Regions from separate parts of the Xenorhabdus ishibashii genome, predicted to be linked through region 2. Evidence: predicted binding sites of a transcription regulator. Region 2 holds the regulator's gene; each other region holds the start of a gene.
The links. Region 2 encodes Fur, which represses iron uptake genes when iron is present. Its sites were predicted from a motif close to ATAATAATGAGAACNACTATCAA; they were not measured.

Region 1 (11,140 bases), 1.1 Mb from region 2:
AATAAACCAACAAAAGTTACATCACCAAAAATAGAAAAATCTAAAACAGAGAATAAGGTTAGAGAAGAAAATTACACCAAAGCGACTAATAGCCATCATGTCCATAACAAGAGTGTAACCGATGCTGGTGGTGATTTGCTGAAAGCACCAGCAAACCGATTCACACTACAATTGAGTAGTGCCAGCCGTTCTGATACCTTAACCGCTTTCGCGAAAAAAAATAACCTTGGTAATTATAAGGTTTACGAAACCAAACGCGATGGCAAGGCATGGTTTATTTTGATCCACGGTAATTACCGTTCTGTTTCTGATGCTAAAAGAGACATTTCTTCACTCCCTGCTGAAGTTCAGGCCAAAAAACCTTGGGTCAGAAAACTACAACAAGTTCAGCAAGATCTGAAAAAATAAAACTATTTTGATTAGGCGCTGATATGCTGTCCTAAACAGAGTACAATCTGCGGCTCTGAAATTATTGAATAACTAATTTGACGGCATGAAAAAAAAACGCGCTTTCTTAAAATGGGCCGGTGGAAAATACCCCTTAGTAGATGATATTAAACGTCATCTGCCAGAGGGAGATTGCTTGATTGAGCCATTTGTTGGCGCAGGCTCGGTATTTCTCAATACCGATTATGATTCTTACATTTTGTCAGATATCAATAACGATCTGATCAACCTGTATAATGCCGTAAAATCTCGTGCGGATGAATTTATTCATCATGTCCGTCCATTATTTTCACCGGAGTTCAACACTGCCGAAAACTTCTATCGCCTGAGAGAAGAGTTCAACAAAAGCAAAGATCCCTTTCACCGCAGTCTGCTGTTTCTTTATCTAAACCGCCACTGCTATAACGGGCTTTGTCGCTATAATTCACGAGGTGAGTTTAACGTGCCTTTTGGGCGCTATAAAAAGCCTTATTTTCCTGAAGATGAGCTTTACAGGTTTGCAGAAAAATCTCAGAAAGCGACTTTCATCTGCCAACATTACGAAATAGCATTAAACAATGCCTCAAAAGGCTCGGTGATTTATTGTGATCCCCCGTATGCCCCACTTTCGGCTACGGCTAATTTTACAGCCTACCATACAAATAGTTTTAACCTTCTCGATCAGGAAAATCTGGCGCATATCGCCTACCATATCTCGTCTCAAAAAGGTATTCCGGTGCTTATCTCTAATCATGATACGCCGATGACACGGGAGTGGTATCATCAGGCTTCCCTTTACATTGTTAAAGCCCGCCGGACAATCAGTAGAAATATTCTTGCCCGTAGTAAAGTTGATGAACTTTTGGCGTTATACTGCCAGAAGTGATTGAGGTTTCCAGCCCCTGAAATAACAGGGGATAAGACAATGAATTGGAGAAGATAACAATGAAGAAAGACTTTCTGATTGCCCCATCCATTCTATCCGCAGATTTTGCCCGATTAGGTGAAGATACCGCTAAGGTTTTGGCAGCAGGCGCTGATGTTGTGCACTTTGATGTCATGGATAACCATTACGTACCAAATTTGACGATTGGTCCAATGGTTTGTCAGGCACTGCGTGATTATGGCATTACAGCACCAATTGATGTTCACCTGATGGTAAAACCCGTTGATCGCATTATTCCTGATTTTGCTAAGGCTGGGGCAACTTATATCACTTTCCATCCTGAAGCCAGTGAGCATATCGATCGCACACTACAACTTATCAAAGAACATGGCTGTAAAGCAGGCTTGGTTTTTAATCCGGCAACGCCCCTTAGCTATCTTGATTACGTATTAGATAAGCTGGATGTAATTTTGTTGATGTCTGTTAACCCTGGTTTCGGTGGTCAGTCTTTCATTCCAGAAACACTGAAAAAACTGAGTCAGGTACGCAAAATCATTGATGACAGCGGATACAATATCCGTCTCGAAGTTGATGGCGGTATCAAACCCAGTAATATTGCAGAAGCAGCTCAGGCTGGTGCTGATATGTTCGTTGCTGGCTCTGCTATTTTCAGCCAACCAGATTATAAAGCGGTTATTGATGAGATGCGCCGCGAATTATCGAAGGTCGCATAATGAAAAATGACATTGTAAAAGGAATTCGTGCCATTGCATTTGATTTGGATGGCACACTGGTAGACAGTGCAGGTGGTCTGGCTGATGCTTTAGATCAGGCTCTGGTTGCCAAAGGTTTACCCGCTGCGGGCAAAGAGCGCATTGCCGTCTGGATAGGCAATGGAGCTGATGTTATGGTTGAACGCGCATTAAAGTGGGCTGGAGCAGAACTGTCTGCCGAATTGCATAGCGAAACACGTAAGCTATTTGATAAATTTTATGAAACTAGCGTAACCACAGGCAGCCAACTGTTTCCCCATGTAAAAGAGACGTTGGCTGAACTGGCAAAACACCATTTACCAATGGCGATTGTTACGAACAAACCAACTCCTTTTATTGCTCCGTTGTTGGAATCACTAGGTATTAGTGAATACTTTTCATTGGTACTGGGCGGTGACGATGTTAAAGAGAAAAAACCGCATCCCGCCCCACTTTATCTAACAATGGGTATGTTTGGTTTACATAAAGAAGAATTGCTTTTTGTTGGCGATTCCCGTAATGATATTTTGGCAGCGCAAGCCGCTGGTTGCCCTTGTGTTGGCTTAACCTATGGATATAACTACGGCGAGTCGATAACATCAAGCCACCCAGATTATGTATTGAACCATTTTTCGGATTTACTCCCAACGATTGGACTATCCACTTTGAAACCATTATCCGGTCTGAAAATACAGGAAGCGTAATAAAATGAATGAACCCACTGCAATGAAACCAAACTCCCAAAAACCTATTGTATTCAGCGGCGCACAACCCTCCGGTGAATTGACCATCGGTAACTATATGGGGGCGTTACGTCAGTGGGTTAAGATGCAGGATGAATATGATTGCATTTATTGCATCGTTAACCAGCATGCCATTACTGTGCGTCAAGATCCCAATGAACTGAAAAAACGCACACTGGATACGCTGGCACTTTACCTTGCCTGTGGTATTGACCCAAAGAAAAGCACCATCTTCGTTCAATCACATGTTCCACAGCATGCTCAATTGAGTTGGGTACTAAATTGCTACGCTTATTTTGGCGAACTTAGTCGTATGACGCAGTTCAAGGATAAATCAGCCCGTTATGCAGAAAACATCAATGCGGGTCTGTTTGATTACCCTGTTCTGATGGCTGCCGATATTTTGCTTTATCAGGCCAATCAAATCCCTGTGGGTAGTGATCAAAAACAGCATCTTGAACTAACCCGTGATTTAGCATTGCGTTTTAATGCCTTATACGGTGATATTTTCACTGTTCCAGAGCCATTCATTCCAAAAGGTGGCGCTCGCGTGATGTCATTGCAAGATCCGGACAAGAAAATGTCAAAATCGGATGATAACCGCAATAACGTCATTGCTCTGCTGGAAGACCCTAAATCCGTCGCTAAGAAAATTAAACGCGCAGTTACCGACTCTGATGAACCACCTTGCGTACGTTATGATCAGGAAAACAAACCAGGCGTTTCCAACTTACTGGATATTCTCGCTGGTGTAACAGGTAAAACTATTCCTGAATTAGAAGCCGAGTTTGAAGGTAAAATGTACGGCCATTTGAAAGGTGCTGTTGCAGATGCCGTAAGTGAAATGTTGACAGGTTTACAGGAACGTTTCCATTATTTCCGTAACGATGAAGCCTTACTTAACCAAATCATGGCAGAAGGTGCAGCTAAAGCTCAGGCTCGTGCTCAGGCAACGTTAGATAAAGTTTATGAAGTGGTAGGTTTGATCGCTCACCCGTAACAGCCGTTCTTATGTGAATGCCAAAGGGTATATTTTCCCCCCTTTGGCATATAAATTCCGTTACTTACCGAATAAACGGCGATTAAAATCCTCAATTTTTCCATGCAATATACGTTTTTGCATCGTCAGATTCCAACTGGCAGATAATCCAGCAGCTCCCATTAAGCGACGATACAGCTCTTCATCGAATGGGTTATGAAAAGCAATGGAAATAGCTTCCTTAACAGAAATATCGCTATTGCGGCTTAACAGTTTTATCGGTTCACCAGCACTAACTAAGCCAGGAGAAATAACACGATATAACCAACCACAACGCCCATTATTTTGCATCATTACAGCAAATTCACTGAGGTTTGTAATAAAATTGAGTTTATAGCATGGAGAGCGTGGTTGAGTGACCTGAATCAGCGCTTCATCCCATTGGAAAATATCGCCAATATAAACATTATCTTCTGTCATTCCTTCTGTAGATAGATTCTCACCAAATAAGGGAGAGACTAATAATTCCATCAATTCAGGAAATTGCCTTTTCCAAAATAGGTAATGCTCTCTTGGATAATGACAAAGCGCCCGATCAACTCCACCATGAAAACGAGTTTCCGCTTGTTCATCGCCTTCTAGCCCAAGAGAGGTTAGCTGTAAACGACCATTCACCACCAGTTTATTGATCGCACTGAATCCCAGTGTTTCTGACGATGATATTTTGCCTCTATATATTTGTGGATAATACATGTTTATTCCCTCTCAATAAGCTAGTAAAGATGAATAAGTATTATCCTGGCATAATAGCCAATATTGCAGGCAATAAAAATGCTGGTCATTGCTATGACCAGCATTCTTGTAAAAAATAATTGGGTGGATTATTTAGTTTTTTCTTCGTAGCGTTTTGCCGCTTCATCCCAGTTGACTACATGCCAAAATGCTTTAATGTAATCAGGGCGGCGATTCTGATATTTCAGGTAATAAGCATGCTCCCATACATCCAGACCTACAATTGGGTAGCCAGAAGCACCAGCTATCTCTTCACCCATGAGAGGACTATCCTGATTAGCTGTTGAAACAACCGCAAGTTTGCCATCTTCTTTCAGTACCAACCATGCCCAGCCGGAGCCAAAACGAGTTGCTGCCGCTTGTTCAAATTTTTCTTTGAAGCTGTCGATACTGCCAAAATCGCGTTCAATTGCGCTTTTCAAGGCACCATCCAATACTGTACCTAATTTTAAGCCTTTCCAAAACAGACTGTGGTTTGAGTGACCACCTGCATTGTTGCGAATAAAATTGCGTTTATCGGCTGGAATTTTATCAAGCTGCTGGACAAGATCATCAATATCAAGTTTGCTTAATTCTGGAAAGGCTTCCAGAGCAGTATTCGTGTTAGTGACATACGTCTGATGGTGTTTAGTATGGTGAATTTCCATCGTTTGCTTATCGAAATGAGGCTCTAGCGCATCATAGGAGTAAGGTAGAGAAGGCAATGAATGGCTCATATCATATCTCCAGTTGTTTAGAATTTAGAATATATAAAGCTCACACCTTGTGAACAGCATGATTATTATAGTGAATTGAAAGATAATGAAAATGATTATCAATTCCATGTTATTACTATGGTTTCCTTTATACATTCATGTTTCATGTCTCTACCTAGATAAAAATATCAATTAAAAACCGAATTGACAGAATATAAGCCCAATAAAAATAATAAACTCATTACTTAGTATTGCTTAAATCTACAGCATTAAATGATCATTCCATAAAATTCACTCTCTTTATTGCGTGATCTTCCGCGCAAAAAAGAAACAAAAATGCTTCTTACACTTTAGTTAACCTTGTTTTGACATAGTATTAACAATTGCAAGGAGATAAAAATATGACTCAAATAATCAAGCATCTTATTCCTGCTGATATTGCAGATACGGCCCTGATAAGCAAGCAACAGTACCTACAAGACTATCAAAGATCAGTTCAAGACCCAGAAGGCTTCTGGGGGGAAAAAGGTAAAGTTGTTGACTGGATTAGGCCCTACACCAAGGTCAAAAATACTTCTTTCGATCCTGGGCATATCAGCATCCGCTGGTTTGAAGATGGCACCCTGAACTTAAGTGCCAACTGTCTTGATCGCCATTTGCAAGAGCGGGGTGATCAAACTGCCATTATATGGGAAGGAGATAATCCCGCAGAGTCCCGCCATGTCACGTATCGAGAATTACATCATGACGTCTGCCAATTTGCCAATGTGTTGAAAAAACTGGGGATCAAAAAAGGCGATGTTGTTGCTATTTACATGCCAATGGTGCCAGAAGCCGCCGTTGCAATGTTAGCCTGTGCTCGTATCGGCGCGATCCATTCTGTAATTTTTGGTGGTTTCTCTCCTGATGCCATCGCTGGCCGAGTTATCGATTCCAACGCTAAGCTCGTGGTTACCGCAGATGAAGGCTTGCGAGCGGGTCGCACAATCCCATTGAAAAAAAATGTTGATGAGGCTCTGAACAATTCTGACGTCACTAGTGTGACTAATGTGGTTGTTTTCAGACGTACAGGAAATATTAAAAACTGGAATAACGGTCGTGACTTATGGTGGCATGAGCTGACCGAGAGTGTTAGTGCTGAGTGTCCCGTCGAAGAAATGGGTGCCGAAGATCCATTATTCATTCTTTATACCTCAGGCTCTACAGGTAAACCTAAAGGTGTCCTGCATACGACTGGCGGTTATTTAGTCTACGCATCTTTAACGTTTAAATACACGTTTGACTATCGCCCTGAGGAAATTTACTGGTGTACAGCCGACATAGGTTGGGTAACAGGGCATAGCTACCTGCTATATGGGCCTCTGTCTTGTGGTGCCACAACGTTGATGTTTGAAGGTGTTCCCAACTATCCCGAAGTTAACCGACTCTGTCAGATAGTTGATAAACATAAAGTTAATATTCTTTATACTGCGCCAACCGCCATCAGAGCATTAATGGCCGAAGGTGATAAAGCCATAGAAGGTACGAAGCGTACATCATTGCGTATTATGGGCTCTGTGGGAGAGCCCATTAACCCAGAAGCATGGGAATGGTACTACAAAAAAATAGGCAACAGTAAATGCCCTATTGTAGATACATGGTGGCAAACCGAAACTGGCGGATTCATGATCACACCGCTACCTGGAGCTACCGATCTCAAGGCAGGCTCCGCCACTCTGCCATTTTTTGGTGTTAATCCGGCATTAGTTGATAATTCTGGAGAAATTTTAGAGGGTGTGAATGACGGCAACCTTGTTATCACGGATTCCTGGCCAGCGCAGGCACGAACTTTATATGGTGATCATGAGCGTTTTGAACAAACCTATTTTTCCACTTTCAAGGGAATGTATTTCAGTGGTGATGGTGCTAGACGTGATGAAGATGGCTATTACTGGATCACCGGCCGTGTTGATGATGTCCTGAATATTTCAGGCCATCGTTTGGGAACCGCAGAAATTGAATCAGCTCTGGTTGCATACCCTAAAATCGCTGAAGCTGCCGTTGTTGGCATCCCTCATCATATCAAAGGACAAGCTATTTACGCCTACGTCACTCTAGTTCATGGTGAAGAGCCGTCCCCTGAACTGTATACCGAGGTCAGGGACTGGGTTCGTAAAGAAATCGGCCCAATTGCAACACCCGATATCCTTCATTGGACAGATTCTCTGCCCAAAACACGTTCAGGAAAGATTATGCGGCGTATTTTGCGCAAGATTGCCTCTGGTGATACCAGCAACTTAGGAGATACCTCTACGCTGGCCGATCCGGGAGTTGTTGAAAAACTGCTGGAAGAAAAACAATCCATCAACATGTCGTAAAACATATGCGCCGCCGCAAGGCGGCTTGAATAACGTATCACCAAAAGTATGGAGCCGTACAAGGATGTGACTAACCATCAGGAATTCCTTGGGTATGGCTATCCAACATCTGGCTCTCATGAGGTGGCTTAAGGTGTAACGTTTAAAATCAGCAAGGAGATACTCTAATGAGTGACGACATTTATCAAGAGATTGAAAATAATCCCCGCTTTAAGGAGTTAGTTAAGAAGCGGGGGCGTTTTGCCTGGCTGTTATCCATCATCATGTTAGTACTTTATGTTGGTTTTATTTTCCTTATTGCTTTTGCTCCTGAATGGCTTGGAACACAACTGCATGAAAATACCAGTATGACACGGGGAATTCCTGTAGGAGTTGGGATCATTTTCATATCTTTCATACTGACCGGTGTTTATGTAGTCAGGGCGAATGGTGAATTTGATCGGCTGACGTCAACTATTCTCAACGAGGTGAGAAAATGAGAAAAATCGCACTATTATTTTCCTCCCTCTTTCCTATCCTGGCTCAGGCAGATACCATTTCCGGTAATGTAGAAAAACAACCTTTGAATATTCAGGCAATTATCATGTTCCTGTTATTCGTCGGGTTAACTCTTGGTATTACTTATTGGGCTTCAAAGCGGACTATTTCACGTTCAGATTACTATACCGCTGGCGGACGTATTACTGGATTCCAGAATGGTATGGCGATAGCAGGCGACTATATGTCAGCCGCCTCATTTCTGGGAATTTCAGCGTTAGTTTATACCTCTGGCTATGATGGGCTGATCTATTCCATTGGCTTTCTTGTTGGCTGGCCAATTATTCTATTCCTCATTGCTGAAAGATTAAGAAATTTGGGGCGTTACACCTTTGCTGATGTTGCTTCTTATCGGCTGAAACAACGACCTATCCGTACCTTATCCGCAATGGGTTCGTTAGTTGTTGTTGCATTATATCTAATAGCTCAGATGGTCGGAGCTGGAAAACTGATCGAGTTACTGTTCGGATTGAATTATTACGTCGCTGTTGTCTTGGTCGGTATTTTGATGGTGCTTTATGTATTATTTGGCGGCATGCTGGCGACGACATGGGTCCAGATTATTAAAGCAGTTTTGTTGCTGGCAGGAGCAACATTCATGGCCCTGATGGTCATGAAAACGGTTAATTTCAATTTTCATACCCTGTTTCAAGAGGCCATTGCGGTACATCCTCTAGGACCAGCCATCATGAGCCCTGGAGGATTGGTATCTGATCCTATCTCTGCACTCTCTCTAGGATTGGCATTAATGTTCGGTACTGCGGGATTACCTCATATCGTCATGCGGTTTTTTACCGTCAGTGATGCTAAAGAAGCCCGTAAAAGCGTTTTCTATGCAACCGGCTTTATCGGCTATTTTTATATCCTGACATTTATTATCGGATTTGGTGCAATTCTACTCGTCAGCGCCAATCCTTCATTCAAAGATGCAACTGGCGCATTAATTGGTGGTACCAATATGGCTGCTGTCCATCTGGCAAATGCCGTTGGCGGTGATTTTTTCCTTGGTTTTATCTCCGCTGTTGCTTTTGCCACTATTTTAGCTGTAGTAGCAGGGTTAACATTGGCAGGCGCTTCCGCAGTATCTCATGACCTCTATGCCAATGTGATTAAACGGGGACAAGCTAATGAGCGAGATGAGCTAAAAGTTTCAAAAATTACTGTCGTTATTCTGGGATTAGTTGCTATTGGCTTGGGTATTTTGTTTGAAAAACAAAACATTGCCTTTATGGTCGGCTTGGCTTTTTCCATTGCTGCAAGTTGTAATTTCCCTATCATTTTATTGTCAATGTACTGGAGCAAGCTGACTACACGTGGAGCATTAGTTGGCGGGTGGCTGGGATTACTGACGGCAGTTGTATTAATGATCCTAGGTCCTACTATCTGGGTTAGTATTCTTGGCCATGAGAAACCAATTTATCCTTATGAATACCCAGCTCTGTTTTCTATGTTTATAGCATTTATCGGAGCTTGGTTATCTTCAATTACTGATACTTCCATACAAGGCATGCAGGAAAGGAAAATGTTTCGCAACCAGTTTATTCGTTCGCAAACGGGTATTGGTATCGAACAAGGAAAAGCACATTAGCTTTTGGTTATATTTATATTTTCCCAAACGCAAAAAAGCCATCCGGTGACGGATGGCTTCTCTGGCAAAATAGATGTCTGGCAGTTCCCTACTCTCGCATGGGGAGACCCCACACTACCATCGGCGCTACGGCGTTTCACTGCTGAGTTCGGCATGGGGTCAGGTGGGACCACCGCGCTCTTGCCGCCAGACAAATCCTGTTTTCAATCCCGAACAAGCTGCTTTCTCTCTGAAACTGTCTTCTCTCATGCCCAAAACACCTTCGGTGTTGTCAGGTTAAGCCGCACGGTTCATTAGTACTGGTTAGCTCAACGTCTCGCAACGCTTACACACCCAGCCTATCTACGTCCTCGTCTCGAACGTTCCTTCAGTGTCCTCAAGGGACAAGGGAAGACTCATCTTAAGGCAAGTTTCCCGCTTAGATGCTTTCAGCGGTTATCTCTTCCGCACTTAGCTACCGGGCAGTGCCATTGGCATGACAACCCGAACACCAGTGGTGCGTCCACTCCGGTCCTCTCGTACTAGGAGCAGCCCCTTGCAATCTTCCAACGCCCACGGCAGATAGGGACCGAACTGTCTCACGACGTTCTAAACCCAGCTCGCGTACCACTTTAAATGGCGAACAGCCATACCCTTGGGACCTACTTCAGCCCCAGGATGTGATGAGCCGACATCGAGGTGCCAAACACCGCCGTCGATATGAACTCTTGGGCGGTATCAGCCTGTTATCCCCGGAGTACCTTTTATCCGTTGAGCGATGGCCCTTCCATTCAGAACCACCGGATCACTAAGACCTACTTTCGTACCTGCTCGAGCCGTCACTCTCGCAGTCAAGCTAGCTTATGCCTTTGCACTAACCTCACGATGTCCGACCGTGATTAGCTAACCTTCGTGCTCCTCCGTTACGCTTTGGGAGGAGACCGCCCCAGTCAAACTACCCACCAGACACTGTCCGCAACCCGGTTCACGGGCCTACGTTAGAACATCAAACATTCAAGGGTGGTATTTCAAGGATGGCTCCATGCAGACTGGCGTCCACACTTCACAGCCTCCCACCTATCCTACACATCAAGGCTCAAGGTTCAGTGTCAAGCTATAGTAAAGGTTCACGGGGTCTTTCCGTCTTGCCGCGGGTACACTGCATCTTCACAGCGAGTTCAATTTCACTGAGTCTCGGGTGGAGACAGCCTGGCCATCATTACGCCATTCGTGCAGGTCGGAACTTACCCGACAAGGAATTTCGCTACCTTAGGACCGTTATAGTTACGGCCGCCGTTTACTGGGGCTTCGATCAAGAGCTTCGCCTTGCGGCTAACCCCATCAATTAACCTTCCAGCACCGGGCAGGCGTCACACCGTATACGTCCACTTTCGTGTTTGCACAGT
Region 2 (11,140 bases):
ATGAGAACCTGTCCCAGTCATGTCCTGACGCCCCGTTATCCGCCGTCATTGAAGCCGCAAAGCTGGCAGGGGCACACGATTTTATTCTCCGATTGCCGATGGGGTATGACACGGTGATCGCCGAAGGGGGACAATCGTTATCAGGCGGGCAGAGACAACGTCTTGCCATTGCCAGAACCCTGTTATCCGATCCCAAGATCTTGATCCTTGATGAAGCCACCAGTGCATTGGATGATGAATCGCAAGCCATCATTCAATCCAACATGGCTGAGATTGCCCAAGGCAGAACGGTCATCACCATTGCACACCGGCTCTCCACGGTACGCCAATGCGACCGGATCATTGTGTTACATCAAGGCCAAATCATCGAACAAGGCAGCCACCAACAGCTTCTGCAACAAGGCAAACACTATCGGAAACTTTGGCAGTTACAACAAGAATTAAAACAGGAAACAACACAGGAGGAGCCTGCCCATGTTTAAGGCTATCTTGCGCAAAGGGATTAAACGGTTACATACTGCCACTCCCCACTATGATTTTTTACCGACCCATCTGGCATTGTCACAACGTCCACCTTCCCCGTTCGCCCGCTATACGGCAATAACGCTGAGTATCAGTGTTCTGGTTGCGGTGCTCTGGGCTTGTCTGGGGAAATTGGATGTACAGGCAACAGCAACCGGACGCCTGATCGCTTCTGGCCGTTCCCAAATCATTCAGGCTTACGAGCAAAGCCGCCTGATCGCCATTCATATCACAAATGGTCAGCATGTTGAGAAAGGGGCACCACTGTTAACGCTCAATACACTCGGCGTCAATCAGGATATTGCCCGTTTGATCGAGCAACGCAATTATCTGACGGAAGAAGAAATTCGTTATCAAGCTCTGCTGGAAAAACAATTCCCTAAATCTCTGCCGCTTTTCCAACAACAATCCGCCGATAAGCAGGAAAGAATTCTGGCACATTACGCCCACGAACAGCAGGAGTTCGACTCAATTATGACCACTATTCACGCGGAAATGGAAGAGAACCTGACTTCCCAAAAAGCGCGGCATAGCGATATACGGTCATTAACCCACCTGCGCGAAAATATTAACCAACGTTTGCAGGCGCGAAAAACATTGAGCCAAAAGCAGGTTATCAGCAAGGTGGAATATCTCGAACAAGAAAAGGAACTTCTGGAAACAGAAAGGGTGATCGCGCAACAAAAATCGGAACTCGATATTCTGATGGCGAAATACAAGAGTCTGGAAGAGCAGTTAAAGAGCGTCAAAATTAAAAAAGAGCGGGAATGGTTTGAGAAAAGGAAACAGGCAAAAATTCAGTTGGCGGTAACACAACAAGAAATTTCTAAAATGCAAGAGCGGGAAGAACTTGAGGTTGTGCGTGCTCCCGTGACCGGCACAGTTCAACAATTAAGTGTCCATACCCTCGGCGCTGTTTTGCAACCTGCGCAGAATCTGATGGTGATTGTTCCTGACGAGCATGTACAACTGGCTGAAATCCAGATCCTGAACAAAGATGCCGGTTTTGTCCGGCCTGGTCAGCATGTCACTGTTAAAGTCGATGCATTTCCTTATACTCGCTATGGCACGATTGAAGGAGAGTTATTGAGCATTTCACGGGACTCCACCACCGACGAACGGTCAGGTCTGGTTTTTCCCGCGCAAATCAGCCTCAAACAGAACAATATTATGGTGGATGGAAAACCTGTTGAAATCACGGCTGGGATGTCTATTGTTGCGGAAATCAAGACGGATCAACGCAGAGTGATTGATTATCTGCTCAGTCCAATCCGAGAATATCAATCTGAAGCGTTAAGGGAAAAATAATCATGACTGATACTTTTTCCTTTGCAAACAATTACGCCCTGGATTGTCTCGTTCATTTAGGGAAACAGTTCCATAAAGTGGCTTCTGTCGGGCAATTACATCATTCCCTGGGGCTGGATTCCCTTGCACTGACAGATCCACAACTACGTGAAGCGGCGGATGCTATTGGGCTGTGCAGTAAGTTTGAACGTTTGACACCTGATAGCGTTGCCACATTACCTGTACCTGCATTGATTGAATTGGATAAGCGTTGGTGGATTCTGTCAGAAATTCGTTCTGATGCATTTAAAGTGTTCGATCCTATCACCGGACAATATGAAGTGCATGCACTGACTCATCCAATGCGGGGTGAACAGGATCACAGCGGGTGTGAATATAAGGTGCTGCTGGTAGCGGATAAATTCCTGACCAAGCAGCAGGTTAAATTTGGCCTAAGCTGGTTTTTCCCTTCTATTTTCAGGCAAAAAAGCCAGTTACGGGATATTTTTCTGTATGCCATTGTATTGCAGCTTTTTGCATTGGCGGCGCCTTTATTATTTGAAAATGTCATCGATAAGGTGCTGGTTGGGCGGAGTATTTCCAGCCTGCATGTTTTAGGTATGGCGATGCTGGCACTGGCGTTGGCAGAACCTCTTTATGGCTTCCTGCGTAATACCGTGTTTGGGCATATGGCCAGCCAAATCAATGCTGAACTCTCCGGCAAATTGTATCGCCACCTCGTCGGTTTGCCCCTGCCCTATTTCAAACAGCGGCAAACAGGACAAATTATTGCCAGAGTCAGGGAGATGGCGCAGATCCGCCAATTTTTGACCGGTTCTACCCTGATGCTGTTGCTTGACCTGATTTTCATTGTTCTGTTTCTGGGTGTGATGTTCCATTATTCCTCCCTGTTAACCTGGATCGTAATCAGTTCGCTGGTTCTCTATTTCTTGCTCTGGATCGCCGTCGGGCCAATCATTCGACGCAAGGTAGAAAAAGAGTATGAAGCTGATGCTAATGCCACCAGCTTTCTGACAGAAGCTGTCACGGGTATTGAAACCATTAAAACTACTGCGACAGAAAAACGCTTTCTGCACCAGTGGCAAAAGGTGCTCAGCCAGCAGTTAATCCGGCGTTTCACGGCGCAAAAAAGTGGGCTTGCCGCCGGACAAGGCATTGAACTGATCCAAAAAGTAGTTGCTGCTCTGCTGCTATGGTGGGGAGTTCGGGGTGTACTTGATGGGGATTTATCCCCTGGTGAATTAATTGCCTTTAATATGTTGGCGGGGCATGTTACCCAACCCATCCTAAGATTGGCACAAGTCTGGCAAGATTTTCAGCATACGCTGATCGCCCTGCGTCGGGTGGGCGATATTCTTGATGAACCTATGGAAAGTAGTAAACAGGGGCTGGTATCAGCTCCTGAACTGGCAGGCCAGATTGAATTCCGCAATATACGCTTCCGCTATCATACTGATACGCCAGAAGTGCTGGCAAATTTGTCACTGAACATTAAGGCCGGAGAATTTATTGGCATTACCGGACCATCGGGTTCCGGCAAAAGTACATTAACCCGCCTGTTACAACGCCTATATGTGCCACAACACGGTCAGGTTTTGGTGGATGGCATGGATTTAGCGATTGCCGACCCAGTATCACTGCGCCGTAATATGAGCGTAGTCTTGCAGGAGAGCATTCTGTTTTCCGGCAGCATTGCGGACAATATCCGCCTGTGCAAGCCCAATGCCAGTGATGAAGAGGTCTATCGGGCTGCAACCTTGGCGGGGGCGGTTGATTTTATCAATGCATTTCCACATAAATTTGACCATTATGTTGGCGAAAAAGGGGGTAACCTTTCTGGTGGACAGCGGCAACGTATCGCATTGGCAAGGGCATTGCTCAATGATCCCAAGATTCTGATCCTTGATGAAGCGACCTCCGCACTGGATTATGAGTCAGAAGCCGCCATCATGAGCAATATGGATGAAATATGCCGAAACCGAACCGTGATCAGCATTGCTCATCGGTTAAATACCCTCCGCCATGCCGATAAGATTTTCGTTTTAGATCTGGGGAGTATCACTGAATCAGGTTCACATGATGCTCTGGTACAGCAAAATGGCTTATATGCACAACTTTGGTATCAACAAACGAAGTGATGACTAAAAAAGAAACTTATCTTATTCACAAACAGCAGCCCGATATCATTCTGGTTAGGAGTATCGATAAAAATATCATCACTGACATTGTACACAGAAAAATTACCTCAAAAGGGGACTTCCACCGACAAAAAGCGGAAAGGGAAACTAGTAGCGACACGCGTCCAGCTAAGGTATTATTGCCCGCTATATTATTGGTACACGCCCATTATCAATTGAATTTATGGCAAAAGAACAAACTGATCGCACCACACTGGATTTGTTCGCAGATGAACGCAGGCCTGGGCGACCTAAGACAAACCCGCTGTCCAGAGATGAACAGCTTAGAATCAATAAACGCAACCAGTTGCGGCGAGATAAAGTCAAAGGACTGCGGCGAGTGGAACTCAAGCTCAATGAAGATGCCGTCGATGCACTAAACCATCTGGCAAAACAGCGCAACATTAGCCGCAGTGAATTGATTGAACAAATGTTATTAGCTCAACTGACAGAAAAAAATCACCTTGCCGATTAACGGCTTTTATTAAACACAATGAAGCGCTATCACCACACAAATCTGACAGATTTGTCATGGATGTTTGGTCAAAATAACGCTTTTCATGTTACTGAAACTGACATTTTTCTAGCTGATTTCAGCGTGATGTGTATAGATTTAATACACTAATAAAACAAGAGGTTAACCCATTTTATGGCAATAATAGGTATATTCTTCGGTAGTGATACAGGCAACACAGAAAACATCGCCAAAATGATCCAAGAAAAATTGGGCGGTGCTGATGTTGCTGAAGTCCACGATATTGCCAAAAGCAGCAAAGAAGACATTGAAGCCTTCGATATCCTGCTGCTTGGCATCCCAACCTGGTATTACGGCGAAGCTCAGTGTGACTGGGATGATTTTTTCCCAACGCTGGAAGAGATCAACTTCGAAGGGAAACTGGTTGCTTTGTTCGGCTGTGGTGACCAGGAAGATTATGCAGAGTACTTCTGTGATGCTATGGGCACCATTCGCGATATTATTGAACCTCATGGTGCCATTATTGTAGGCCACTGGCCAACCGAAGGATATCACTTTGAAGCCTCTAAGGGCATGGCGGACGATAACCATTTTATTGGTCTGGCCATTGATGAAGATCGTCAACCAGAATTGACGGATGAGCGCGTTGAAGCCTGGGTACAACAGATCACGGCTGAAATGAGCCTGTCAGAAATTCTGGGTGCTTAATAAGAAGATAAAAGCCCTTTCAGGCAGGATTATTCTTGCATAATGTGTCATGATATCTGAATAGGCATGGTTTTCATTTTTAATATCCATGCCTATAATCAGCAACGTGAAACAGAATCATGATTCCCTCACGATACCCCCAAGTATCACAAGTTCACTTAACTCAAGTTACAGGACTGAATCCGCATGACCGACAACAATAAAGCATTGAAAAATGCTGGACTTAAAGTAACACTTCCACGACTGAAAATTCTGGAAGTGCTACAGGACCCAGAATGCCATCATGTCAGTGCGGAGGATCTCTACAAAAAGCTGATTGATATCGGTGAAGAGATTGGCCTCGCCACTGTCTATCGCGTGTTGAACCAGTTCGATGATGCCGGCATTGTCACGCGCCACAATTTTGAGGGCGGTAAATCGGTTTTTGAACTCACTCAGCAACATCACCATGACCATCTGATTTGTCTCGACTGCGGTAAGGTCATTGAATTTAGCGATGAGTTTATTGAAGAGCGTCAGAAAAATATTGCTGAGCGTTATGGAATCAAGCTCTCAAACCACAGTCTTTATTTATATGGTCACTGTGCTGCTGGTGACTGCCGCAAGGATAACGCACTGCATGATGAAAAAGCATGATAGGTAAACAAGCGCCAAATAAGGTAACTGAAATAATCCGCTTCTGGTGTTTGTTCGTCTGAATAAGCTACTGCCGATTAGAATTCCAACTAATCGGCAGATTACCTTATTAATCTATTGCTCTGATTTCCCCTCATTGCTCAAAAGCAGCCGTTAGAATTTAACTTCATCGATACGGCTAAAGCGTTTTCCATCAGTACTGACAGAGCGAATTTTCACATTGCCGCTGACATGAGGTCGCTGCCTGTCATTGTAATCCTGCCATGTTTTCCCATTATCCAATGAGTATTGGATAACCATTCCCGGTAATGCAATATTGGCTTCCAGTGTTCCAGAAACAATTCGGCCGCCCGGTACAGGCAAACGATATGAAATTTTGTCTTTATCCAGCTTAGCCAGCTCACGCTGCCCGATCAGATTAGCAAAGCGCTCCCAGTCATGTTGCAGGAGAGTTGTATCAACATAGTGTGTTATTCCGCCTTTATATTCTCTGCCTTGCTGGTAATTCTGCTCCCATCTGGCTTGATGCCATGCCCGTTCCGCCAGCGGCAGTAAACGCGGATAAATCATATATTCCATTTGATCATCGGTGCGCACGGTTTCACTCCATAATTGCCCCGATACACCATAAGCGCCCGGCCAGCGTTTATTGCTATGAGCATTAAAGTGATTGCCATCCCGATCCACCGAGGTTTCAGCATTTTGTGGCATATTGTTCGGAGCAAAGCTGAAAATTTTCGCTTCATCATTAAAGCGAGTTGCCCAATAATAGCCCCGCTCTTTCGGATGGACTTCATATGGCATATCCAGATAGACATAATCAGGGCTGGAAACAATGACCCGATAACCTTTATTCGCCCAGTCATTGACAGAATCATAACCTCCCCAATACAGGGTATCCCAGAAGTTCACCGTCACCTGTTTAGTCGCAAAATCTTTTGCCGATTTAGCCTGTTTCAGTCCATCCTGCCATACCTGCATGGTGCTGATACCGTGGGCATTAACGATTTTGCTGACTTCAATGGCAAAATAACTGGCAAGTTCATCTACATCTTTAATAACACCTTGCGCTATCATTTTCTGACAAGCCTGAGATTTTGCCCACGGCTTGTCTTCGATTTTTTGGTTGATAATCCCTTTGTCTGGCACAATTGTCCCATTTTTGTCCTGATATCCTGCCCCCAAACGGATATTTTTCGCCTCATCGCCACCAAAATGCCATGTATTTAACGGCAGACCCGCTTCTTTGTGCATGGCAACAATTTCGCTAATCACTTTATTGATAAATCGTTTTGCCGAATCCATGCACGGGTTAAGGTAACTGTGGCGATCATAGAACTGCACGGAGGTGGTATTCGAGGTATCTGTCTGATCAAGCAGGCGATATTCATTAGCTTCCTGCTCTTTGCCCTGCGCCATCAGTTTCTTATAGCGCGCTTCCATCGACATCACTGCGGCACGAGCGTGGGCGGGTATATCAATTTCTGGGATCACTTCTATCTGACGGGCTTTGGCATAGTTCAGAATATCAATGTAATCCTGACGGCTAAAATAGCCACTTCCCATATTGTTATTCTCTGGCCCTGATCCCAATTGCGGCAATAAGCACTGAGTCTCACTCAAATCATGGCAACGTTGACTGCCGATTTCAGTCAATTCCGGTAAATCAGGGATTTCTAAACGCCAACCTTCATCATCACTCAAATGGAAATGGAACTTGTTCAGTTTATAGCGGGACATTTGGTCAAGCAGACGCAAGACAGCTTCTTTGCTATGAAAATTTCGCCCAACATCAAGGAACACACCGCGATATTCAAACCGAGGTGCATCTTTTGCCGTCAGTGTCGCAATCTTTGGCATACCATTGGCAGGAAGTAAGGAAAACAGCGATTGTAGGCCATAGAATACACCAGATTGATCAAATGCGATGATTTGTGCCCCTTTGGTGGTAATCTCCAATAAATACGCACCTTTTATTCGCCAAGGCTTGGTAAATTGGTTTGCGTTGATTTGAGTTGCTATTCGGTAACCGTTATCCGTTAAATGAATATCACGGGCTTTAAAACGTTCCCTGATCACGTTAATAGTTTCGCCGCTCAACCCGCCCAACTCTAATTTCACGCCACGGGATAAATCCACATCCTGGGAATGAACGGAAAGCTCTCTCGGTGTCGGAATAATCTGCCCTCGCAGTTTATCTTCACTGATCGTTGCCACTTGTTGGTTTTTTGCAAAGCGGTTTTCAGGCGTCATCAGGGTATTGTTATCCGTTGTGGTTCGTTGCCACTGTTCGCCTTTCAGATCAGATAAAAATTCGCTGATGTTTTCAGTATCGGTATTTGCCAAGATTTTGGGCGTCGCATCACCAGAAGTTGCATACCAACGCGGCATAAAATCTGTACTGTAAATCTGCCAATATTCACCAATAATGGGTAACACGATCTCTTCATTGGCTTTGATGCCCGTAAATTGCTTCGTTGGCTCCAGTTTATGTAAGTCACCGGTAATATGGGTGATTTTGTATTGATCATTATCCAATTTCAGGATTTGGCGAATACTGTGAAAATAGAGCGCCCAATCGGAAGAGTTGATTGCCTGATCACCATTGCTCAAGGTAATGTTAACCCGATTACAGGCCGCCGAATCAGCGCCAAGAATGGCACAATCTGTACCATGTGCACCCGCCTGATTATCAATGACTTTGAAATTAACTTTTAACTGACTGAGTAAATCCACAATCTGTTGTGATGACATGGATTGCTGCAATGACATTGGTGATGCCATTTCTGCATGAGCGTTGCCTATAAATCCAACTGCCGTGATAAATGCTGCCAAAGTACGTAATTTAATAGTTTTCATAAATTACCTCGTCCGAACTTATTATTTTTTCAATGGGCAAATTTTGGGGCAAATAATGTACAAGTCTGGCCAGGCAATAACCCTACATAACATGTGACTATAAGGCAATTTTTAATCTTACCTGAAGGAGTTAATTTTCATTACAAGGCTATCAAGCACAAAAAAGCGTGAAAATAATCACGCTTTTTTGTGGGAAGGATCACATTATCTTGGTGAGATTATTACTCTTGCGAAATTTTTGCCCAAGTATCGCGCAGGCCAACCGTACGGTTAAAGACCAGATGTTCAGCACCTGAGAGACGGCTATCAGCACAGAAATAACCTTCGCGCTCAAACTGATAGGTTGTTTCTGGTAAAGCATTTGCCAACCCTGTTTCGACAAATCCTTTACGGATCACCAGCGAATTCTGATTGATAGTAGACAAGAAGTCAGCTTCTGCCCCTGGGTTTGCTACGCTAAACAGACGGTCATACAGATAGAATTCTGCCGGTACACCGTGTGCTGCGCTTACCCAATGAATGACACCCTTAACCTTGCGACCATCGGCTGGATCTTTGTTCAGGGTTTGCTCGTCATACTGACAATAAATTGTCGTGATATTGCCTTCTGCATCTTTCTCAACTCGCTCGGCTTTAATCACATAAGCATTACGCAGACGGACTTCTTTACCCAGAACCAGACGCTTATATTGGCGGTTTGCTTCTTCACGAAAATCTGCACGATCAATGTAGACTTCGCGACTGAACGGCACTTCACGGCTGCCCATTTCTGGTTTGTTCGGATGGTTAGGCATTGTCAGAATAACTTCACCTTCCGGCATGTTTTCAATCACCAGTTTCACTGGATCAAGAACCGCCATCGCGCGCGGTGCATTTTCATTCAGATCATCACGGATGCAGGATTCCAATGCGGCCATTTCAACGTTGTTATCCTGTTTTGTCACACCAATACGACGACAGAATTCACGAATAGAAGCCGCAGTATAACCACGACGACGTAATCCAGAGATAGTTGGCATACGTGGGTCATCCCAACCATCAACGATTTTTTCTGTCACTAACTGGTTAAGTTTACGCTTGGACATCACCGTATATTCCAGATTCAGGCGAGAAAACTCGTACTGACGTGGATGACAATCAATCGTAATGTTATCCAATACCCAATCGTACAAACGTCGGTTATCCTGAAATTCCAGTGTACAGATGGAATGGGTGATCCCCTCCAGCGCATCAGAAATACAATGCGTGAAATCGTACATTGGATAGATGCACCACTTATTGCCTGACTGGTGATGCTCGGCAAATTTAATACGATAGATCACCGGATCACGCATAACAATGAACGGGGATGCCATATCAATTTTGGCACGCAGACACGCCTTACCTTCAGCAAATTCACCGGCACGCATTTTTTCAAACAGAGCCAGGTTTTCTTCTACACTGCGATCACGATATGGACTGTTTTTGCCTGGCTCTTTTAACGTACCGCGATATTCACGGATCTCTTCTGGACACAGTTCATCGACATACGCCAGACCCTTATTGATTAATTCAATCGCGTATTGATACAGGGTATCGAAATAGTCGGAAGAATAGCGAATATCCCCACTCCACTGGAAACCCAACCACTGAACATCAGTTTTAATCGATTCAACGTACTCGATATCTTCCTTGACGGGGTTTGTATCGTCAAAACGTAGGTTGCATTGTCCCTGATAGTCTTGAGCGATGCCAAAATTCAGGCAGATCGACTTGGCATGGCCGATATGCAGATAACCGTTGGGTTCAGGTGGGAAACGGGTATGTACGGATGTATGTTTACCAGTTGCCAGATCTTCGTCAATAATCTGACGAATAAAGTTTGTCGGGCGGGCATCTGCCTCACTCATCGTTTTTTCCTCAATGCAAAAAGCGCTTCAACATAACCTTCTATAATCTAATAAGCTGAACCGAGAAACAATACTTTGTTCGTGGGAAATGGTGGAATGGGTAAAGTTAGTGCGGAAAAGCGGGAAGTTCAAAAGCTTCCCGCTACAAAATCAACCAATTCGATGATTATTCAATACCACAATTAGTTGATCTACTTAATAAAACCTTTCGCTAATAAGTCACGCATAGCATTAGCTATCAATTCCGCGCGAGTCCCAACAACAATTTGTACACTCTGTTTATTCAGGCGAATAACCCCTGAAGCACCAAGGTGTTTCACCAATTGATTATTGACTAAATTTGAGTCTTTAACTGACAAACGCAATCTGCTGATACAAGCATCAATACTTGTCAAATTATCTGCCCCTCCCACAGCGGCAATATATTGACGCGCTTCTTCCTCAATATCGTGTACAGAGTGACGGTCTTTCTTCACCATATCGACATCATAGCCATCAGTTTCATCTGTGGCCGATAATTCACGTCCGGGGGTCATCAAATTGAATTTTTTGATGGTGAAACGGAA
Region 3 (11,140 bases), 370 kb from region 2:
AATCTGTAACTTGATCAAAAATTATAGAGGCAAAATTAAAATTATCAGAGGAGATAATATGAGAGTAACTTCCCAAAACTGCCCGATTAACGATTCGGGCAGTTCATATTTTGGGTAAGCAAAGAAAAGTTATTGTGCGGAAACTGATTCCATCCCCACTAATCCCACTTTGAGATAACCCGCCTTGCGCAGAGAATCCATGACGCTCATCAGAGTTTCATAATCCACTGTTTTATCGGCTTGGAAGAAAATTGTCGTATCTTTATTGGATTGTGTGGTTTTATCCAATACCAAAGACAAATTATCACGATCAACCGCCTGCTCTCCCACATACAACTGCTTATCTGCTTTCACCGTCAAAAATACCGGTTTTTCTGGTCGTGGTTGCGGTTTAGCGGTTGATGCTGGTAAATCAACTTTAATATCTACCGTTGCCAATGGCGCTGCCACCATGAAAATAATCAGCAGCACTAACATCACGTCAATAAACGGCGTAACGTTAATTTCATGCAGTTCGCCGCTATCGTCTAAATCTTCATTAAGACGTATTGCCATAATTTATTACCTTGCTTCTGCTTTTTCTGTTCTGCTTTCAGCCAAATCAAGATCACGCCCCAGCAACAAGATTGCCTTAGCTGCCATATCACCCACCTGACCACGGTATGATGAAATAACACGGGCAAAGACGTTATAAATCACTACCGCAGGGATCGCAGCCACCAGCCCCAATGCTGTCGCTAACAGTGCTTCTGCTATCCCTGGTGCAACAACGGCCAGGTTAGTCGTTTGTGAATGAGCAATGCCGATAAAACTGTTCATGATCCCCCAGACAGTACCAAACAGTCCCACAAATGGAGAAATGGCACCAATGGTCGCCAAGTAACCGTTACCACGCCCCATATGACGGCTAATTGCTGCGACGGCTCGCTCCATGCGGAACGAAGTACGTTCTTTGGTTCCAACCTTGTCAATGCTGTCAGCAGACAGAGCACGCTCCGACTGTGCTTCATTCAATAACAGACGGCTGACGCTGCGATTACCAAAATCTGCGGCAATTTTCACTGCCACATCCAGATTGGCAGCCTCAGCCAAAGTCAATTGCTCCTTACGTAAACGGCGGCGAGCCATTAAGAGTTCTGTACCTTTGGAGAAAAACAATGCCCATGTAATGACAGAAGCGATCACCAATCCCACCATAACAGTTTTTACTACCACATCTGCGTTTTGGTACATGCCCCAAACAGACAGATCCGTTGCAAAACCACCGGACAGATTGTCAGAAATTTCTTCAATGGGTGCCATAACCGTTTCTTCAGTCGTCACGGTTTCTGTAGCCGTTATGGTTTGCGCATCTGAAGTTGATGGTGCGTCGGTTGTTGATTCAATCGCTTGTGAAGCTGCGGAAGATGCTGGTGTTGCCGGAGCAGCTACCTGAGCAGCAGCCTGATTTTCTGGCGGAGCTGGTGTCGTATCAGCCCATGCTGAACTTGTTAATCCGAGTGCCAATAGAATAGAAGCTGTCAAATTACGCATCAGTTAGCCTTACTCTCTTTCTTATAGATTCTGTTACTTAGCAGTGAATCGCGTTTACTCATCTTGCTAATCCTAATATTTCCTGAGTCATGGTTCATTTTTCAACCTTGTATCTCCGCCCCCTTACCGCTTAATAACTGCACAGCAAGGTGCATTCGGGAAGATACAGGTTTCATTTACCCCTTGATTCAGGCTTTTTACCTCAAGAGAGGAAAAAGTCCGCTACAAATGATATCAGACATTTGGCGATTTGATAGTAATTATCATTACTATTTAACAAAAAAGTACCACTTAATGATGTTCCTTCGTTAATCGATCCTGATTTACTATCGCCTGCTCACCTTGAATTTTCGTCAAGTTGCGCGAATCTCTTTGGTAAAACCGCCCCAAATCTTTTAACTTTCTAATCATTATTTGAGCGATTCTATTTAGATATAAGCAAGAAATAACTTGGGGAATGATGCCATGACAGAAAAAAAACTAGAAACTTTATTGGTCAGTGCCGGAAGACAGAAACGATATACGCAAGGTGCCGTTAATCCATTGATTCAACGCACTTCATCTGTCATTTTTGATACCGTTGAAGACTTAAAGCAAGCCTTGAAAAACCGTGATAAGGGTGAGTTATTTTATGGGCGCCGTGGCACACTGACGCATTTTTCCTTCCAGACAGCGATGTCTGAGCTGGAAGGCGGTGCCGGTTGTGCACTATATCCTTCCGGAACGGCAGCTATTACCCATTCAATTCTGGCATTTGTGGCAACCGGTGATCATGTCTTAATGACAGGTACTGCCTATGAACCTACACAAGAATTTTGCCATCATGTTTTGAAAAAAATGGGAATTTCCACCGATTATTTTGATCCTATGATCGGAGAAAACATTGCTTCACTGATTCAACCTAATACCAAAGTTATCTTTCTTGAGTCACCTGGCTCTTTGACGATGGAGGTGCAAGATATTCCTGCCATCGTGCGGGCTATTCGACAAGTCAATTCTGAGATTGTCATTATTATCGATAATACATGGGCGGCTGGCGTACTGTTTAAGGCTCTGGAGTTTGGTATCGATATTTCTATCCAATCAGCCACCAAATATATTATTGGCCATTCAGACGGAATGCTGGGTACAGCGGTTGCCAATGCACGATGTTGGGATCAGCTTAGGGAAGGATCTTACCTGCTGGGGCAAATTGCCGATCCCGATACGGTATACATGGCAAACCGAGGGCTGCGCACGTTAGCGGTTCGTTTAAAACAACACGAAGAAAACAGCATCAAAATTGCCAAATGGCTTGCGCAGCGGCCGGAAGTTGCCGAAGTTTATCACCCTGCCCTGCCTTCTTGCCCAGGGCATCAGTTCTTTCAGCGCGATTTCACTGGTTCCTGCGGACTATTTTCTTTTCTCCTGAATATCCAGCTTACACCTCAACAACTTGCAGATTATCTCGATAATCTGAGTCATTTTAAGATGGCCTTTTCATGGGGAGGTTTTGAGTCATTGATTTTGGGAATTCAACCAGAAATGCTGCAACGACTGCGTCAATACCCTTCGCCGCAAAAAACGGGCACCTTATTCCGTCTCCATATTGGACTGGAAAATCGACAAGACTTGATTGATGATCTGGAAGCCGGTTTTGCACGTTTGGCAATTCGTTAACTTTCACTTTTAAATGATGGCTATCTCTTTATTGCGAATTAGCAGATAGCCACGGTTTCCCTTAATGCTGAATCAAATCCCCCCCTATCTCATCATTTTGCGGTACACTGAGGCAGATCATTTTACTCGCAAAAATCACAGGATAAACAATGGAAACGTTAAGCGAGATTGTGCATGCACTCTGGCATCATGATTTTAACCAACTTGCCAATCCAGATGTCATCTGGGTTATTTATGGCGTCCTTTTTGTCACGCTAGTGTTGGAAAACGGACTACTGCCAGCCGCCTTTTTACCCGGTGATACTCTGTTGGTTCTTTCCGGTGCTTTAATTGCCAAAGGTGTCATGAGTTTCATTCCCACGGTAGTTCTGCTAACCATCGCGGCAAGTCTGGGCTGTTGGCTGGGTTATTTGCAGGGACGCTGGCTCGGCCATACCCGTATTGTCAAAAACTGGCTGGCTCAACTTCCCTTACAATATCGCCAACGTGCCAATATGTTATTCTCTAAACACGGTCTGTCTGCTCTGCTTATCGGACGCTTTTTAGCGTTTGTTCGCACTCTCCTGCCAACATTTGCCGGCATTTCTGGCCTAAATAATAAACGCTTTCAATTTTTTAACTGGTTAAGTGGCTTCTTATGGGTCATTATTATCGTGGGTTTTGGCTATATCCTGAACCAAATCCCTTTCGTTAAAGCACATCAAGATATGGTCATGAACATTTTGATGATTTTGCCTGTCATTTTGTTGATCAGTGGCTTGTCAGCTTCTTTGCTGATGTATTGGCGTCATAAGAAAGGAGCCGCAAAGAAAAACAAATAACGTGCTTATCGTTTTAACACCATCGCAAAAACGCTATTTTTCTATTTACTTGATTTTTTATTTACTTAACTATCATCTGACTGGATTATCAACTCAATAATTGAACAACCAGAGTCCATTCCGACAGGTACTGTGACTACCAATTATTTAAGCTGTGCTCAACTTTTACATGCTGAATAACTTGTCCTGAATGGGATGGACAACCTCATTAACTAAAGGAGGTAATAATGGGTCAGCAGACAATTATTAAACTCGCTGATGGAAATCACATGCCACAATTGGGGCTTGGCGTTTGGAAAGCAAGTAATGAACAGGTTGTTAAGTCTATCCATACCGCATTAGAATCCGGTTATCGCTCCATTGATACAGCAGCAATTTTTCATAACGAAGAAGGTGTGGGGAAAGCCTTGCAGGAAACTGATATCCCACGCGAAGAAATTTTCATCACTACCAAACTTTGGAATGATCGCCATCTGGATGCCCGTGCGGCATTACAAGAGAGTCTGGACAAGTTACAGTTAGATTATGTTGATCTCTATCTCATTCAATGGCCTGTTCCCGAACAGGATCATTATGTTGATGCATGGAGGCAACTGATTGAACTGAAAGAAACAGGTCTGACTCGCAGTATTGGAGTGTGTAATTTTCATATCGAGCATTTACAAAAAATAATACAGGAAACAGGTGTCGTTCCTGTCATCAACCAAATTGAATTGCATCCCTTGCTGCAACAGCGACAACTTCACTCATGGAATGCTACCCACCATATTACAACCGAATCCTGGAGTCCGTTATCACGGGGCGGAAAAGGCGTTTTTAATTCTCCACTGGTTGAACGTCTGGCACTTAAATATGGCAAGACTCCAGCGCAAATTGTCATTCGTTGGCATCTTGAATGCGGCATGATTGCCATTCCTAAATCTGTTACACCAGCCCGCATTAAAGAAAATTTTGATGTATTTGATTTCAGGCTGGAAAAAGAAGACTTAACAGCTATGGCTGAACTGGATATTGGGAAACGGATAGGTCCAAATCCCGATACTTATAATCAATTTTAGCAGGGAAAACCATCCCATAGATTCATCTGCCCATTTCACTCAATCCATTTCAACGAGCCTGAACTCTGTTCTTCAGCAGGGTTCAGGTACATAACCTGAATAAAATCCTTTTCATACAACACTATAATTTATCAATTAAATCAGAAATATTAATAATAACCATGTTTACTATTTATGTATGAACTATGTTATAGACTTACTTCACAACGCTAAATAACAGGCGTATTAAATAGATAATTGAAACACGCAACGTGTTTATGACAGCATCAATCCGTATATTTACATCAACGTTCCAGACAAAGAACTTAAGGAAATGATAATGATTTACATAGTTATTTCTTTATTAATGCTTATCCCTTTTTTCTTCGCCTTAAAGTGGTTCCTGCTGTCACACCGGATCCACTACAACGCAGCGGGGATCTTACTTGCAATCGTAGCTATGGCCTTTCATATGTATATCTTTCGTTTTAACAATATTCCGGTTGTGCATATTAATGTTGCCCATCAGCCGATTGTGTTTTATGGCGCAGTCATGATTACGCTTCTACACGGCATACTCTATTCCATTTGTTTCAAGCGATACTATGGGAAGAATATTGATAATGAGGAAAGTTATCCGCACAATAACCAACGGTAATATCACATTACCGTTGGGGTTCATCACCTTGCTCTTCATTTTCTGCTTCATCAGAAAGTTTCGTATTAGCAGTCAGCAGATAAGGGGATTGTTGCCAGCGACTAGGATATAATTTCAGCAAGTTATGAGCCAGAATAAACCCAATCGCTAAAGATAACAGGAGCATTATTCTAAGTAAGTTAGTTGTGTTATCGACCTGTTTGGCCTCAGTTGCCAGTCGGTGTGTATCCAATGTCAGGCGAAGAAAACCTTTTGGATGATTTTTCCCTGGTATCGGCATAACAATTTGTTGGTTGAAATAACTATTGGATTTTTTGCCTTCTAACGATAATCGTTCACGAACAGAAATCGGTTCACCACTGCGTGCTATCTGTGTGCCATTCTCCAGATAGACACTAGCATCTAAAATGCGGCTATTGCTGGTCAAGTAATCTAAGTTAGCTACAATCTTTTTATTATTAAGATCTTTGCTACCATTCTCCATATAATCAGACAAGCTGAATGCGACCTGCTTTGCCAATGTTTTCGCTAGATCTTCAAATTGATCCATATGCGCCTGTTGTTGAGAACGGCTGAAATAGGAAACGCCCTGCATCAGCAGCACCAGCAGTGCTATACATATTAATATAATCGCCGTCTTGTGCAGTCTAATTTTTAGCTTCGGTTTTATCATAGTTATCTCATCCCATGCTCAGAAAGCACATGTTGCCAGATGCAGTAATGATAGGATAGTTTGAAAAGCGTTTTTTGCCTGCACCAAATTATATGGAATTACAGGAGTCAATGTTCATGTCTAATAATCTGGCCTATCGCTATTTACCGGATGAGCTCCATAAATGGCCCGGATTACCCTTATCCCTCAGTGGTGATGAAGTCATGCCTTTGGATTACAGGGCAGGAGATAGCGGCTGGTTGCTGTATGGACGTGGTTTGGATAAACAGCGTATCAGCGAGTTCCAGCACCGATTGGGTGCCGCCATTGTGGTGGTTTCTTCATGGCGGATCGATGATTATCAGGTTGTCCGTATTGCCGGTAGCCTTTCGCCTCGCATTAAACGTCAGGCAGATGAGTGCCGTTTGGATGTCGTTCCCTTGGGGCAGATCCCCCGCCTCCGTTCACCTGGTTTATTGGTGATGGATATGGATTCTACCGCTATCCAGATTGAATGCATTGATGAAATTGCCCGTCTGGCCGGCGTTGGTGATAAAGTGGCGGAAATCACAGAGCGGGCGATGCAAGGCGAATTGGATTTTTCAGAAAGTCTGCGCGAGCGAGTTGCTCAGTTAGCAGGTGCCGATGCATCAATCTTGCAGCAGGTGATGGAAACACTTCCGCTTATGCCCGGGCTAACCAGTCTGGTTCGCAAATTACAGTCATTGGATTGGCATGTTGCGATTGCCTCCGGTGGTTTCACTTTCTTTGCCGATAATCTGCGCCAGCAGTTACGCCTTTTTGACGCAGTCGCTAATCAACTGGAAATAAAAAATGGCAAGCTGACCGGTAAGGTCAAAGGACCGATTGTCGATGCGAAATACAAGGCAACCACCCTGATAAGATTGGCAAAAACACTAAATATTCCTCTGAGCCAAACTGTCGCTATTGGAGATGGTGCCAATGATCTGAAAATGATCCGCAAGGCGGGGTTGGGGATCGCCTATCATGCTAAGCCAAAAGTTTACGTCCAGGCCAAAGTTGCTATCCGACATGCAGATTTAATGGGCGTCCTGTGTGTGTTGAGCGGTGGTTTGAAACACGAAGAACGCTAATGCCCATAGGCAAAAGTCATTACCTTAAGGGAGTACAAAGTGGCAAAAGCAGCAAAACGGGCATTTGTCTGTAACGAGTGTGGTGCGGATTATCCCCGTTGGCAGGGGCAATGTACCGCATGTCACGCATGGAATACCATTACGGAAGTACGTTTAGCCTCAACTTCATCACCCCGTAATGAACGCCTTAGTGGCTATGCCGGAAACGCAGGGATCAGTAAAGTACAGAAACTCTCTGATATCAGTTTGGAAGAATTGCCTCGTTTTTCAACTGGCTTTAAAGAGTTTGACCGTGTTCTCGGTGGTGGTGTAGTTCCCGGCAGTGCCATTTTGATTGGCGGTAACCCAGGGGCAGGGAAAAGTACCCTGCTCTTACAAACTATGTGCCTATTATCAACCCAGATGAAAACCCTGTATGTAACAGGGGAAGAGTCATTGCAACAAGTGGCGATGCGAGCACATCGGCTGGGTTTGCCGACAGATCAACTGAATATGCTGTCAGAAACCAGTATCGAGCAGATTTGTCTGGTCGCAGAGCAAGAACAACCCAAACTCATGGTGATTGATTCAATTCAGGTCATGCACATAGCAGATATTCAATCATCACCAGGCAGTGTTGCTCAAGTCAGGGAAACCGCAGCCTACCTGACACGGTTCGCTAAAACACGTGGCGTTGCCATTATCATGGTCGGGCATGTAACAAAAGATGGCACTTTGGCGGGTCCCAAGGTTCTCGAGCACTGTATAGACTGTTCCGTCATGTTGGATGGTGAAACTGATTCCCGTTTCCGTACCCTGCGTAGCCATAAAAACCGTTTCGGGGCTGTTAATGAACTAGGCGTTTTTGCAATGACCGAACAGGGGTTACGGGAAGTCAGTAACCCTTCTGCCATTTTCCTGAGTCGTGGTGATGAAATTACCTCAGGTAGCTCGGTCATGATTGTATGGGAAGGTACTCGCCCTTTGCTTGTTGAAATTCAGGCATTGGTCGATCACTCCATGATGTCAAACCCACGCCGCGTAGCAGTAGGGCTTGAACAAAACAGGCTGGCGATTTTACTTGCCGTCCTGCATCGGCATGGTGGTTTACAAATGTCTGATCAAGATGTTTTTGTGAACGTCGTAGGTGGGGTAAAAGTAACAGAAACAAGTGCTGATCTGGCGTTATTACTCTCTTTGGTTTCCAGCTTCCGCGATCGGCCTTTGCCTCGTGATCTGGTGGTATTTGGAGAAGTAGGGTTGGCAGGAGAAATTCGTCCCGTTCCCAGTGGACAAGAACGTATTTCAGAAGCCGCTAAACACGGTTTTAAACGAGCCATTGTTCCCCACGCTAACATGCCCAAAAAATCACTGCCTGAAATGAAAGTATTTGGCGTCAAAAAACTGGCGGATGCGTTATCTGTTCTGGATGAGCTGGATTAAGGAATACTCTTTTTATTCCTTTTAGATCTATATAACCAATAGATTTCAAGTTGCCGCTTGAAATCTATTAAACAGCAATCTGGGTATTTTTCCTAATTTGCCAGAATATTTTCTCGCTTGCCATCGCACATCAAACAAGGCGGATAATAAAATTATAGGAAAATATTTTTATTCATTTTATTTAAATAAAAAATCAAACAGTTAGATGCTATATTATTTAAAATTCTCTATTCTCACCACACTTTATGATTTATTGATGGTCAGGTGTTGGTGGAATTTAAACCGCAAATGGTTATGTAAATATTGATACAGTGAATCAAACCAAGCAATATATCCAATAAAAATTGGACAAACACCATTGTCATTTATTTTTATTATTTAACTATAAATTTAGCATTTGGCTATTTTATTTAAAATAAATATCTAATTATCCAATTTTAAACACTTATTATAGTCAAGATAACGGGATTTAATCCCAAACAATCAATAAACAACCAATTTTGTTTTTACCTTTCACAATGAGCATGCTATTTTGTTTAGTATACTAAACCAAAGGGAGGTTTTATGAGTCAATTTGATTATTTAAAAGAGGCGATAAAACAGGCTGGTTACACCTTACAACAGGTTGCTGATGCCAGCGGAATGACCAAAGGCTACCTGAGCCAACTTATTAATAACAAGATAAAAAGTCCTAGTGCACACAAGTTGGCTTCTCTTCATCAATATTTAGGGTTAGCGTATCCCGTGGAAAAGAAAACAGTCGGAATTGTGTTTGGTAAATTTTACCCATTACATACTGGACACATTTATTTGATTCAACGAGCATCCAGTCAGGTTGATGAGTTACATGTTGTTCTTTGCTATGACGAAGTGCGAGATCGTGAACTATTCATCAACAGTTCAATGTCTCAACAACCTACTGTAAGTGACCGTCTGAGATGGTTGCTGCAAACATTCAAGTATCAGAAAAATATTCATATTCATGCATTTGATGAGCAAGGAATGGAGCCTTACCCAAATGGCTGGAAAGCGTGGAGTCAAAGTGTTCAGTCGTTTTTGACAGCAAAAAACATCAATCTTAATTACATCTATTCCAGCGAAGCACAGGATGTTCCTCGCTATAAAGAATATTTCGGTATTGAAACTGTGCTTATCGACCCACAACGCTCATTTATGAATATTAGTGGTAGCCAAATCCGTCAGGCTCCTTTCCGTTATTGGGAATATATTCCGACAGAAGTAAAGCCATTCTTTGTACGTACAGTGGCTATTCTCGGCGGAGAATCGAGCGGAAAATCCACATTAGTGAATAAACTGGCCAACATGTTTAACACGACCAGTGCATGGGAATATGGGCGTGAATACGTATTTTCCCATCTGGGAGGAGACGAAATGGCTTTGCAGTATTCAGATTATGATAAAATTGCATTAGGTCATGCTCAATACATTGATTTTTCAGTTAAATATGCCAATAAAGTTGTATTTATCGATACTGATTTTGTGACAACACAAGCATTTTGCAAACGCTACGAAGGAAAAGAACATCCTTTTGTACAGGCGATGATTGATGAATATCGCTTTGATTTAGTTATTCTTTTAGAAAACAACACACCGTGGGTTGCAGATGGTTTAAGAAGTTTGGGCAGCGAGCAAGATCGCAAAGAATTTCAACATTTGCTTGAAAGTTTGTTGAAAAAAAATAATATCGATTATGTTTGTGTCAATTCACCGGACTATGATCAACGTTTTCTACATTGTGTTGAATTAGTTCAACAGATGTTAATGGAATAAATAACCTTTTTATATAAAATAGATTACACTTATATTATTGTCACGATTGATTGATAGTAATTTATTATTTAGTGTAATCTTTATTTAATTATAATTATCCTACCTTAACAATGAGTTAAATGTTTACTTTGGTTATTTTAACAAATGTAATAAAATAAATTGTGATAATAATATTTTTTGATACTTTAATTTTACTGTTTTGACTTGAATTACAGGGGAATAAGTCATTTAATGAACAGGCTCATTGATTTATAAATATAAAATTTATTAGTTACTAAAAAAACCACAAATACTCTAGGTGTTTTTATCAATAGCGGAGGTAATAACAAATAACATTAAAATATTAACGAAATATAAAATGACTTTTCCCTTATTATAAAAGTGGAATAAAAATAGAAGAATTTATGCTATTTTTATTTTTTTATTATTACCTTAAGCATAATTTATTAATA

Region 1: sodA (superoxide dismutase [Mn]) is a predicted target of Fur. The motif match lies at 5,374-5,396, and genes of this name have one in related genera.
Region 3: exbB (tonB-system energizer ExbB) is a predicted target of Fur. The motif match lies at 1,784-1,806, and genes of this name have one in related genera.

What each region holds. Positions count from the first base shown of each region.
Region 1 covers NZ_NJAK01000001.1:1,728,635-1,739,774, reverse strand. Annotated here, with positions in the region: gene Xish_RS08300 (SPOR domain-containing protein) at 1-408, shown strand, start outside; gene dam (adenine-specific DNA-methyltransferase) at 494-1,312, shown strand; gene rpe (ribulose-phosphate 3-epimerase) at 1,372-2,046, shown strand; gene Xish_RS08285 (phosphoglycolate phosphatase) at 2,046-2,768, shown strand; gene trpS (tryptophan--tRNA ligase) at 2,773-3,807, shown strand; gene yiiM (6-hydroxyaminopurine reductase) at 3,868-4,539, opposite strand; gene sodA (superoxide dismutase [Mn]) at 4,668-5,294, opposite strand; gene acs (acetate--CoA ligase) at 5,675-7,630, shown strand; gene Xish_RS08260 (DUF485 domain-containing protein) at 7,798-8,109, shown strand; gene actP (cation/acetate symporter ActP) at 8,106-9,755, shown strand; rRNA gene rrf (5S ribosomal RNA) at 9,831-9,946, opposite strand; rRNA gene Xish_RS08245 (23S ribosomal RNA) at 10,028-11,140, opposite strand, start outside.
Region 2 covers NZ_NJAK01000001.1:2,849,484-2,860,623, reverse strand. Annotated here, with positions in the region: gene Xish_RS13625 (peptidase domain-containing ABC transporter) at 1-482, shown strand, start outside; gene Xish_RS13620 (HlyD family type I secretion periplasmic adaptor subunit) at 475-1,830, shown strand; gene Xish_RS13615 (type I secretion system permease/ATPase) at 1,833-3,968, shown strand; gene ybfE (LexA regulated protein) at 4,192-4,482, shown strand; gene fldA (flavodoxin FldA) at 4,657-5,190, shown strand; gene fur (ferric iron uptake transcriptional regulator) at 5,377-5,826, shown strand; gene Xish_RS13595 (beta-N-acetylhexosaminidase) at 5,980-8,685, opposite strand; gene glnS (glutamine--tRNA ligase) at 8,907-10,574, opposite strand; partial or broken gene nagE (N-acetylglucosamine-specific PTS transporter subunit IIBC) at 10,778-11,140, opposite strand, start outside.
Region 3 covers NZ_NJAK01000001.1:2,481,514-2,492,653, forward strand. Annotated here, with positions in the region: gene exbD (TonB system transport protein ExbD) at 130-555, opposite strand; gene exbB (tonB-system energizer ExbB) at 562-1,533, opposite strand; gene metC (cystathionine beta-lyase) at 1,999-3,192, shown strand; gene Xish_RS11830 (DedA family protein) at 3,342-4,013, shown strand; gene dkgA (2,5-didehydrogluconate reductase DkgA) at 4,241-5,071, shown strand; gene Xish_RS11840 (hypothetical protein) at 5,391-5,708, shown strand; gene Xish_RS11845 (YtjB family periplasmic protein) at 5,716-6,381, opposite strand; gene serB (phosphoserine phosphatase) at 6,498-7,475, shown strand; gene radA (DNA repair protein RadA) at 7,515-8,897, shown strand; gene nadR (multifunctional transcriptional regulator/nicotinamide-nucleotide adenylyltransferase/ribosylnicotinamide kinase NadR) at 9,462-10,688, shown strand.